2 regions of the Desulfomicrobium norvegicum genome follow, and region 2 is predicted to be linked to the other one. Evidence: predicted binding sites of a transcription regulator. Region 2 holds the regulator's gene; the other holds the start of a gene.
What was found. Region 2 encodes sigma-54, which starts transcription at its own class of promoters, with help from an activator protein. Its sites were predicted from a motif close to CTGGCACGGNNNNTGCTT; they were not measured.
Positions count from the first base shown of each region.

Region 1 (5,411 bases), on a different contig from region 2:
TCCTTCACAGCTGAAGGCGAAGACGTTGCAGTCGCCGAACTTGGCCTTCATCTTGCGGGCCACTGCGTGGATGTCGTCGCCGATGAGACCCACGGGACAGGTCGCGAAGATGGCGATGGCTTTGGGATGGAAGAGGTCGTAGGCTTCCTGGATGGCGGCCTGGAGTTTCTTTTCGCCGCCGAAGATGATGTCCTGGTCCTGCATGTCCGTGGAAAAACAGTACGGCATGAAGTTTTCCGCGCCCTCGGCCGAAGCGTCGGTCTGGTTGCGGCGAGTCAGCCAGGAATAGAATCCGCAGCCGATGGGGCCGTGGGTGATGTTGACGATGTCGCGGGTGGGCCCCAGAATGACGCCCTTGCAGCCGGCGTAGGTACAGCCGCGCATGGTGATTATGCCTGGAATGGTGCGCACGTTGGCGGATATTTCAGGGGTCTCGTTGCCCAGGGCCTCGTTGACGAGGATCTGGGAGGCGCGCTTTCTGGCCACCTTGGGCGGATACTTGGCGAGCATGTCCGCTTTTATGTCCGTGGGCGTCCAGTTGACGAGCTTCTTGGCAGATGATGGCATGATGTTCTCCTTCGTGTGTCCTGGTTTCAATGGATGAAACCGGCTCTATTCAATGGACTTGGCGCCCTTTTCTCCGGTTCTGACCCGTACCGCGTCGACCATGGGCAAAACGAAAATCTTGCCGTCGCCGGGCTGGCCGGTCCTGTTGACGTCCGTGACGACCTTGACCACCTCCGAGACCAGATCATCGGTGACCACGACGGTCAGCATGCGTTTGGGATAAAGCTTGCCCTTCTCCCCCAGCACCGCCACCGCTTCCTCGATGCCCTTTCTGGCCCCTTCAAGAGGCTTCACGTCCACCAGACCCTTGCCACGACCAAATGCTTCGTGGGCGAAGAAAGCGACCACGCCCGCGTCCTGCAAAGCCTTCTTGGTCTTGTTCATCATGTTCATGCGGATGACCGCGATCACTTCTTTCATGGCTATGCCCCTGCGCTCGCGCATCCTGCCGGGGCGCTGTCACAGATGCCGGAACTGATGGTGAAGACATCGCTCACTTCGCTGACGAAAATCTTGCCGTCGCCGAAAGCGCCCTTGGCGCCGCTGCGGGCGGCCTTCATGATCACGCTGATGACGAAGTCCTTGTCCTCGGCCTTGACCACGCTCATGAGCATGGTCTTGGGGATCTCGTCATAGGTCACTTCGCCAATCTTGATGCCGCGCTGCTTGCCGCGACCGGCCACGGAATATTTGGTCACCGCCGGAAAACCTGCGTCCATGAGGGCTGCGAGGACGTCATCGGACTTTTCGGGACGTACGATTGCTCTGACCATGATCATATGTTTTCTCTCCTTCGTTTCTTCTATAACTCTTTTTATTATTTAACTTTCACGCCAAGGTCGTTCAAAAATTCGTTGTGGCAAGGCGCGAGTCGAATTTGAAGGGTGAAGTGTAGCCGACTACATGAGCCCTTCAAAATCTGGGAGCAACGCAGTCCAGAACGGATTTTTGGACGACCGCCTAGACGGCTTCGAGCAGGCCGAAGTCCATGAGCAGCTGCTCCAGTTCCTCGATTTCAAGCGGCTTCGGCACGACGAACATCTTGTTCTGGTCGATGGCCTTGGCCAGATTGCGGTAGTGATCGGCCTGGGGAGCGTCCGGCTTCCATTCGATGACGGTCATGCGGTTGATCTCGGCGCGCTGCACGTCGTTGTCGCGGGGGACGAAGTAGATCATCTGCGTGCCGATCTTCTTGGCCAGTTCTTCGATCATCTCGCGTTCGTTATCGACGTTGCGGGAGTTGCAGATCAGGCCGCCCAGACGCACTCCGCCGGATTCGGCGTATTTCATGATGCCCTTGCAGATGTTGTTGGCCGCATACATGGCCATCATCTCGCCGGAACAGACGATGTAGATCTCTTCGGCCTTGCCGTCGCGGATGGGCATGGCGAACCCGCCGCAGACAACGTCGCCCAGAACATCATAGAATGCGTAATCCAGGGCTTCGGACTCGTGGTAGGCGCCAAGCGATTCCAGCATGTTGATGGAGGTGATGATGCCGCGACCGGCGCAACCGACGCCCGGCTCGGGTCCGCCGGATTCGACGCACCAGGTGCCGCTGAAGCCGGCCTTGCGGATGTCGGGCAGTTCCACGTCCTCGCCTTCGTCGCGCAGGGTATCCAGAACGGACTTCTGCGCCAGGCCGCCGAGCAGCAGGCGGGTGGAGTCGGCCTTGGGATCACAGCCGACGACCATGATCTTCTTGCCCATTTCAGCCAGGCCCGCGACCGTGTTCTGTGTGGTGGTGGATTTGCCGATGCCGCCCTTTCCGTAAATTGCGATCTTCCTCATGACGTGCGCTCCTTTATGTGAGAGTTTTTGGTGTAGTTGTGTGCCGTACCTGAACCTCCCTAGGGCAACGCGCGTGCCAAAAATTACGCAAGCTCTCAACCATCTGAAAATAAAGGAGAAAAAAAACAGACACCGTCCTGCCATCCCGAAATATACACAAACAACAACTACGAAAATGTAGGTTCAAACATTAGTGTCCGCACACCCAAGACCTCTCGTAAAAGCAATAAAACCATAAAATTCAAGATAATGAAGAAATCATAAAACGTGGCACCGACCGTGCAATGACAAAGCAAACACGGGAGGACGCATGTTGATCGACACGACACTCAGGGAAGGGGCGCAAATGTTCGGGACCTGCATCCCAAATCAGATCGGAATCGAAATCGCCGGACGCATCGCGGACATGGGTGTGGAAGAGATAGAGATCGGCTGGATGGGGCAACAGGGACTTGAAGAGTTGGTAAGGGCTCTGCGGCACCAGGGCGCGACCTGTGACCTGAGCGTATGGTCTCCCTGCCGCACGGTGGATGTGTACCGGGCAGCGGGGCTGGGCATCGACACGATCAACATCGGTCTGCCCGTTTCGGATCTGCACATCGCCGAGCGCCTGCGCACGGACCGTGACGGCCTGACCGCCATGCTGCGCGAAACCGTGGGCCTGGCCCACTCCTGCGGCATCCGCCGCATCAGCATCGGCCTTGAGGACGTGACCCGCGCTGATCAGGAATTCGCCCTGTCCATGGCCCGCATGGCCCGGGACCTCGGCGCCGTGCGCATCCGCCTGGCCGACACGCTGGGCGTCATGACTCCGACCCGCATCGCCGAACTGGTGCGCTTCTTCGCCGCCGGAGCGGACATGGAGATCGCCATCCACTGCCACAACGATTTCGGCATGGCCACGGCCAACGCCATCACGGCCCTGGAAGCGGGCGCGCACTGGGCCGACGTCTCGGTGCTCGGAATCGGCGAGCGCTCGGGCATCTCCGCCCTGGAGGAAGTGGCAGGACACCTGCGCCTGGTGCAGGGCTACGATATTTACGACATGAATCTGGTGCGCGGACTGTGCGATATGGTGGCCGAACTCGCGCGCATCCCGGTGGCCCGCAACCGGCCGGTTTCAGGCGATGACATTTTCGCGGCCGAATCGGGCCTGCACGTGGACGGCATCCTCAAAAACCCGGCGCTCTTCGAACCCTACGACCCGGCCCAGACAGGAGCCAACCGCATCCTGGCCCTGGGCGCCAAGGCCGGGCGTGGAGCGGTCAGGACCATGCTCCGCCAGGTGGGCCTTGAAGGACCGCTGCACTCCATCGGCAGTCTGGTCGACACCATCCGCCAGCGCGCCGCCGGCGCGGGCCGCCCCTTGAGTCAGGTCGAGGTGCAGGATCTGGCCAAGACACAGAATTGCCTGGAAGGCGGGATTTGCTGAGACAAGAGGAAAAGCGGACCGAAGAGCTGAAGCTCCGGGTCCTCAAGCGCACGGCAGGAACGCACAGCGGGAACAAGCCCGGCGGACTCGCGACGCATTTTGGGCGAACGTCGGACGAAAGATGAAAGAACATCAACGCGGATTGGAGGCCCCATGCTCATTAACAGAATACAGGCGCGCATCTTCGCCCAGCTCAGCGAGCGGTTGAACATGGACCGCGACGAATATGTCCACGCCCACTCGCGGCACTATCTCGGCAGGCTCGTATCCAGTCTGGAGAGCCTGACCGAGGAGGACGGCGACTTGTGGATTGCCAGGGCGTATTTGCAGTCCCTGTGACGAAAGAGCTGGAAAAATGAACGCATCGTCAGGCATCAAGCCTGCTTGGAGCCGATTTTTTCAAGAATTGTCTTGGCACGTTCGAAATTCGGGTCACATTTCAATGCAGCCTTCATGAACCGCTCCACTTCCTGAAGGCGGTTCATCTGAAAATAGACCATCCCGATATTGAAGGGGATGAGCGGTGATTCCTGAAGCAGGTCGGGAGAAGCCGAAATCGCTTTTTCAAACTCGCAGACGGCCTTGTAATGCTCCTTTCCCTGGGCATAGGCCATGCCCATGTTGTAGTGCAAACCTCCCTCGTTCGGAATCACGCCCAGCGCCTGCTGGTAGGTCTGCACCGCGCCCTTCCAATCACCTTTCTTGCGTAGCGAAACGCCCATTTCATTGACCATCCACAGGTCCTCGCGGGTCATGTCGCTGCCCTTGGTTTCAAGCGCCTGGTTCATGAACTGGATACTCTGCTCGGGATTGATTTCACGGAGTTTCACGCCGATATCCATGAGCGTTGAGGCAAGCATGTCGTTGGCCTGTGAGCGAACTATATTGACTGCGTCCTGATAAAATTTCCTGGCCTTATCTTCCTGGCCATCCTTGCTGTACTGCTCTCCAATGTTGATTTTTCTCGTGTGATTCAAAGGAGATATCTTATCCATGAGCAGCAGGTATCTGATATATTCTTTGGGATCGTTGATTTCGAAATAAAGATCCGCAAGTTTTTGCAAGGGCTTCAGGTTGAGTCGTGATTCCTTGACAGCCTCTTTATAAAAAAATTCAGCATCTTTGAATTTTCCATTCTTTCTGGCAATATCGCCCTTGAGAACCATGCAAATGGAACTGCCTGGTTTCTCTTCAAGCAACATGTCTATCCTTGAATCAGCCTCTTCATACTGCCCTTTCTCTATCAGTTCCCTAATATTTTCGACTTCAGTGTGGAACATGTTTGAAGGCTTTATCGTAAAAGCAATTTTTTGAATTATATTATTTATTGAAATTGGCTTTACGATGATTGAATCGACATCGTTTTCCGCGATGAATGAAACATATTCTTCGGAAACCTCAGGCGTGATGCAAATAATTTTCAGTCTGTTCCGAAAAACATCCTTCAAGGACTTGAAATCAAAAACATTGGATCTTCCATTAATTTTAGATTCGATGAACATGACCACTTGCGAACTGGTATCCAGAAGTTCTCGGCATTTCTTTCCGATATCAGCAGACGCATGTGCAATAGCGAGCGAATCGTAATTCAGCCCCATGGTACGCAATGCTCCGCGCATTG
Region 1 covers NZ_FOTO01000012.1:40,377-45,787, reverse strand. The annotation lists gene nifD (nitrogenase molybdenum-iron protein alpha chain) at 1-567, opposite strand, end outside; gene BMZ24_RS15325 (P-II family nitrogen regulator) at 613-987, opposite strand; gene BMZ24_RS15320 (P-II family nitrogen regulator) at 990-1,346, opposite strand; gene nifH (nitrogenase iron protein) at 1,528-2,358, opposite strand; gene BMZ24_RS15310 (LeuA family protein) at 2,669-3,790, shown strand; gene BMZ24_RS15305 (hypothetical protein) at 3,944-4,129, shown strand; gene BMZ24_RS19560 (tetratricopeptide repeat protein) at 4,165-5,388, opposite strand.
Region 1: a site for sigma-54 is predicted at 2,627-2,644, ahead of nifH (nitrogenase iron protein). Genes of this name have one in related genera too.

Region 2 (5,411 bases):
TGCAGGCCCACCACGCTTGAGGGAGCCAGCACCGTGAAAAAGATGCTGGCCGGCTTGTGGTCCAGGCTGGCAAAATCCACGCCTTCGTGGCTGCGGCCGACGATGACCAGAACCTGATCGATGCTGTCCAGCTTGCCATGAGGGATGGCGATGCCGTCTCCGATGCCGGTGGTCCCGAGCATTTCCCGGTCCATGAGGACCTGGGCCACGCGTTTGGGGTCAAGATCGGGATATTTGGCCGACAGCGTCGAAACGAGTTCGGCCAGGACCTCGGTTTTGGTCCTGGCCGAGAGGTCGGAGATGATCAAATCCTTGTCCAGGTATTCAGCAAGCTTCATTCCCTATACCCCGGGGTCGATCAAACCGAAGTCGCCGGTTTTGCGTCGGTAAATGACATTGATCCTTTCGCTTTCGGCGTTGAGGAACACGAGGAATTCGTTGTCCGTGCTTTCAAGCTGCAGCGCGGCTTCTTCAACGATCATGGGTTTGGGCGAGAAGTCGTCGGTCTTTTGGATGACCGGCTTGCGCTTTGCATCCGCGTCGTCCTCGAAACTCCCGGCGTCCATGCGGGTGCTGTCGCTGCCGCCTTTGCGTCGGCTCTTGTCCTTGTCGCGGACCTTGCGCATCTGGGCCTCAAGCTTGTCCCAGACGAGGTCGACGGTGGAGTACATGTCCTCGCTGTCTTCGCGGGCGGAGATATGTACGTTCTTCCCCGTCAGCACTATATCGGCGATATGCCGGAATTTCTCCACTTCGAGATTGACCTGCAGTTCAGCGTCGGGGGTGCCGGCCGTGAATTTGGCGAGCTTGCCGAAGCGGTCTTTGGCGTATTTGCGCAGATGGTCGGAAGGATCGAAGTTTTTGAAATTGAAGGTAATCCTCATGGAAGCCTCCTCGATTGTTGAGGGTCAGCCCTTTTTGCCGTCCGGAAGGGGCGGCCCAAAGGGCGGGATGTCAAAAAACCTGTTTGCGCTTGGATGAGGAATCGATCCCCAGCACTGCGCGATATTTGGCCACTGTTCGCCGGGCGATGTTCACGTCCAGCCGTTCTTTCAGCACCGCGGCGATTTTTTCGTCGCTGTAGGGGTGCTTCGGGTCTTCCTCGCTGACCATTTTCTTGATGATGGCCTTGACCGATTCGGATCCGACCTGAGTTCCATCATCCATTTCCAGCGCGGAATTGAAGAAAAATTTCAGTTCCACGATGCCGTGCGGGGTGGCCACGTATTTGTTCGTGGTGATCCGGCTGACCGTGGATTCGTGCATTTCAATGTCGTCGGCCACATCCTTGAGGATGAGCGGTTTGAGCTTGGTCACGCCGTGTTCGAAAAACCCCCGCTGAAACCTGACAATGCTTTCAACCACTTTGTATAATGTTCTTTGCCTTTGGTGCAAGCTCTTCATGAGCCACATGGCAGAGCGCATCTTGTCATGCAGGTATTCACGGTCCGGGCCTTTGACCGCGAGGTGCATGTCGTCCATGTAGTAGGGGCTCAGCTGCAGCTTGGGCAGGCCGTCGTCGTTCATGACGATGACGAAATCCCCTTCGTATTCGTACACGAAGACATCCGGGCTGACATATATGGTGCTCTCGCTGCCGTAACTGGCTCCCGGCATGGGGTCCAGGGACTGGATTATGTCCAGATAGGCCTTGAGGTCCTCCATCTGAATCTTGAACTTGCGCAGGAGCGGTTTGTAGCGTCGCTTCTCGATGTCTTCGAGATGATCCCCCACCAGGGAAAGCAGGATGGGATCGTCCTGGCCCAGCATTTCCAGCTGGATGAGCAGGCATTCCCGTGGAGACCGCGCGGCCACGCCCACGGGATCGAAGCGCTGCAGACGATGCAGCATGGACTCCACCAGGGCCAGGGGAGAGAGCGTCTCGGAGGCGATGTCCTCGGCGGTGCTCATCAGGTAGCCTTGGGAATCGAGGTTGCCGATGATGGCCTCGCCGATCATCTCCTCTTCTTCGGTGATGTTGGACAGACACAGCTGCCACAGCAGATGACCGTCCAGGGAGGGCTTGCCCGAGAGCCTGGCCTCGTAGGACATCATCTCCTCCAGGGCCTCGGTCTCCTTGAACTGCACTTGCTTGGCGGTGCTTGAAAAATCGCCGAGGTAGTTTTCCCAGTCCGCGTTGCGCATCAGTTCCGCGTCTTCGTAGGAGACTTCCGGGCGTGTTTCGGCCGGAGCCTGGATTTCGTGCTCCTCGGAAATTTCCTTGACCCCCTCCTCAAGCATAGGGTTCTCAAGCAGCTCCTGCTGAACGGCTTCGAGAAGCTCGAATCTGGAGAGCTGAAGCAGCTTGATGGCCTGCTGCAGCTGCGGTGTCATGACTAGCTGCTGCGTCAGCTTGAGGTTTTGTCGGAGTTCAAGGCCCATAATTGATTTGGTTTCACCGTGTCAGAGGATTGCAGGCTAAAAAACTACCCAGTAACGAATCTGCCATAAAGCTTAGGCCCTGGCAATCCTTGGAAAATCGTGTCCGCTAGAGGCTGAATCCTTCACCGAGGTAAACCTTGCGCGCACCCGGGTCGGCGACGATCTCTTCCGGGCTGCCGTTCAGGATGATGCGGCCGTCGTGGACAAGGTATGCACGGTCGCAGATCTGGAGCGTTTCGCGAACATTGTGGTCGGAGATGAGCACGCCGATGTTCTTGTCACGAAGGTCCCGGATGATGGCCTGGATGTCGTCCACGGCCAGGGGATCGATGCCGGCGAAGGGTTCGTCCAGGAGGATGAATTTCGGATTCTGGATCAGGGCGCGGGCAATTTCCAGCCTGCGGCGTTCTCCGCCGGACAGAAAGGCGGCCAGCTGCCCTTCAAGGCGGGTGATCCCCAGTTCATCGAGCAGCCTGTCCGCCGTGCGCTTTTGCTCTTCCCGCGAGAATCCCGAAAATTCGAGAATCAGTTGCAGGTTCTGACGCACGGTCAGTTTGCGAAAGATGGAGCTTTCCTGCGGCAGATAGCTCATGCCCGCGCGGGCCCGTCTGTGCAGGGGCCAGCGGGTTATGTCCTGGCCGTCCAGAAGGACCTGCCCTCGCGTGGGCCGCACGATGCCCGCGAGCATGTAGAATGTGGTCGTCTTGCCTGCCCCGTTGGGCCCCAGGACGCCAACCACTTCGCCCTGGCTCACGTCAAGTTCAATGTCGCGCACGACATCCCTGGCTCCGTAGCGCTTGGCCAGATTCTGCCCGGTCAGGGTGGTCACTGCCCAAGCCCCTGCTTGCCGGCGGGAGTGTTGAAGATGGCCTCGACCCGTCCCTTGCCGCCCAGTACTTCGCTGCGGTTTTCCTTGATGTAGAGCTTAATGACCTCGCCCTGGATCTTGTTGGCGCCTTCCATGAGCATGGGGCTGTCTTCCATGGTCAGAAGGTCCTTGTCGGCTTCATAGGTGGCCTTTCCGCAGGTGCCGGTGCGACCCTTGTCCGCTTTTATGCGCACGTTGCCCTTGGCGATGATTTTCTTGATGGCTCCCTGCTCGTCGGGCACGCCCTGGGTGGCGTTCTTGGCGCCGTCCTTTTTTTCCAGCAGCACGGTCAGCGTGTCGGACCAGAGCTGGATGTCCTGGCGAATGACGTACACGGAGCCGGTGAAGATCACCTGGTCCCCTTTCTGGGTGTAGGTCATGGTGTCGGAAGTGATCTTGACCGGGACGGTCTCGGCCGCCCAGAGAGGCGTCGCACAGGCGAGGAAGAGAAGAAGTATGAGTGAACGCATTTGGTAACCCGCTTGTCAGTTCATGATGACCTGGACGTTGCCTTGGGCCAGGAAGTCCCCTGTGTCCAGAAAATATGTCAGGGTGTCCGAGCGGCCCTGCATGGATTCGCCAGTCAGTTCAACCGTGCCGCCGAGAACGAGTGTCCGGTTTTGTCCTGTGTAGTCAAGGGTCTCGGAGCGCATCACGTATTGGCCCTGGGTGCCGTTGACCCCGTCCCACATTCTGGCCCGGTCCTCTTTTTGCCAGACCTGGCCCCTGGGCGCCCGAACCTCGATGGGTTCCCCGCCTTCCTCGCCCCAGTAGACGATGATCGGGGCGGCGAGGGTGAGTTCATCGCCGTTTTCGGAGTAGTCGGCGCCGGTGGCGCTGAGGTTCCAGAGCTTCTTGCCGTCCTTGCCCTGGCTCAGGTTCACGCCTTTGAGGCTCAAGTCCACATCCAGATTCCGGATCGTCGGGTTGTCCAGGCGCTCGGGCCAGAGCAGCCGTTTTCCGAGCATTGCGATTCCAGCCAGAACGACAAGGGTCAAAAGCCCGACCAGCAGCCGCTTCATTCCCGGACCCAGTCCTGCCAAAGAGCTTCGAGTTTGCCCTGGGCGCGCAGGATGAAATCTATGGCTTCGCGCACGGCGCCCTGGCCGCCCATGGATCTGGTTGTCCAGGCCGCGAGCTTGAGTATCTCGGGGCGGGCGTTGGGGACGGCGATGGGCAGTCCGACCAGGGACATGGGCGCCGCGTCGACCCAGTCGTCACCGACATAGGCCATCTGCGCCAAGGGGATGCCCGTTTCTTCGGAAATCCGGCGCAGGATCGGGGCCTTGCGGTGATGGCCGGGATAGTAATGGCTGATGCCAAGCTCCGTGACCCGCCTGCGCACTGCCGGGGAATCAAGGCCGGTAATGACCGCGAACTCGATGCCGACCTGCGGGGCCATCTTGATGGCCAGCCCGTCCTGGACGTTGAAGCGTTTCATTACGCAGCCCGATTCGTCATAATAGAGGCCGCCGTCGGTGAGCACCCCGTCCACATCCAGGATGATCAGGCGCACGTCCCGGGCGAGCAGTTCAGCATTCATTCGGGATGCTCCAGATGGCCGCAAGCTCCGAAAGAAGAGTGCGGGCCTTGGCCAGGGGCCAGGAATTGGGGCCGTCGCAGAGAGCCTTGTCCGGGTCCGGGTGGATCTCCATGAAGAGGCCCTGACAGCCGCAGGCCACGGCGGCCCGGGCCAGCGGCGGCACGAACTCGCGCTGGCCGCCGGAGGACATGCCCTGTCCGCCGGGCAACTGCACCGAGTGGGTGGCGTCGAAGATCACGGGGCAGCCGAACTGCTTCATGATGACCAGGGAGCGGAAATCAACGACCAGATTGTTGTAGCCGAACATGGAACCGCGCTCGGTCAGCCAGATGCGGTCGAATCCTTCGGATCGGATTTTCTCCACCGGCCCCTGCATGTCCCAGGGTGCCATGAACTGTCCTTTCTTGATGTTCACGATGCGCTCGGTGCGCGCGGCGGCGAGCAGCAGATCGGTCTGGCGGCAGAGGAAGGCCGGGATCTGCAGCACGTCGGCCACCTCGGCCACCAGGGAGGCCTGGCGCGGCTCGTGGATGTCCGTGATCACGGGCAGCCCGGTGCGGCTCTTGATCTGGGCCAGCCAATCGAGCCCCATGTCCAGTCCTGGTCCGCGGAAGCTCG
Region 2 covers NZ_FOTO01000023.1:6,720-12,130, forward strand. The annotation lists gene BMZ24_RS18885 (PTS sugar transporter subunit IIA) at 1-338, opposite strand, end outside; gene hpf (ribosome hibernation-promoting factor, HPF/YfiA family) at 342-884, opposite strand; gene rpoN (RNA polymerase factor sigma-54) at 955-2,382, opposite strand; gene lptB (LPS export ABC transporter ATP-binding protein) at 2,489-3,211, opposite strand; gene BMZ24_RS18905 (LptA/OstA family protein) at 3,208-3,720, opposite strand; gene lptC (LPS export ABC transporter periplasmic protein LptC) at 3,736-4,272, opposite strand; gene BMZ24_RS18915 (KdsC family phosphatase) at 4,269-4,793, opposite strand; gene kdsA (3-deoxy-8-phosphooctulonate synthase) at 4,783-5,411, opposite strand, start outside.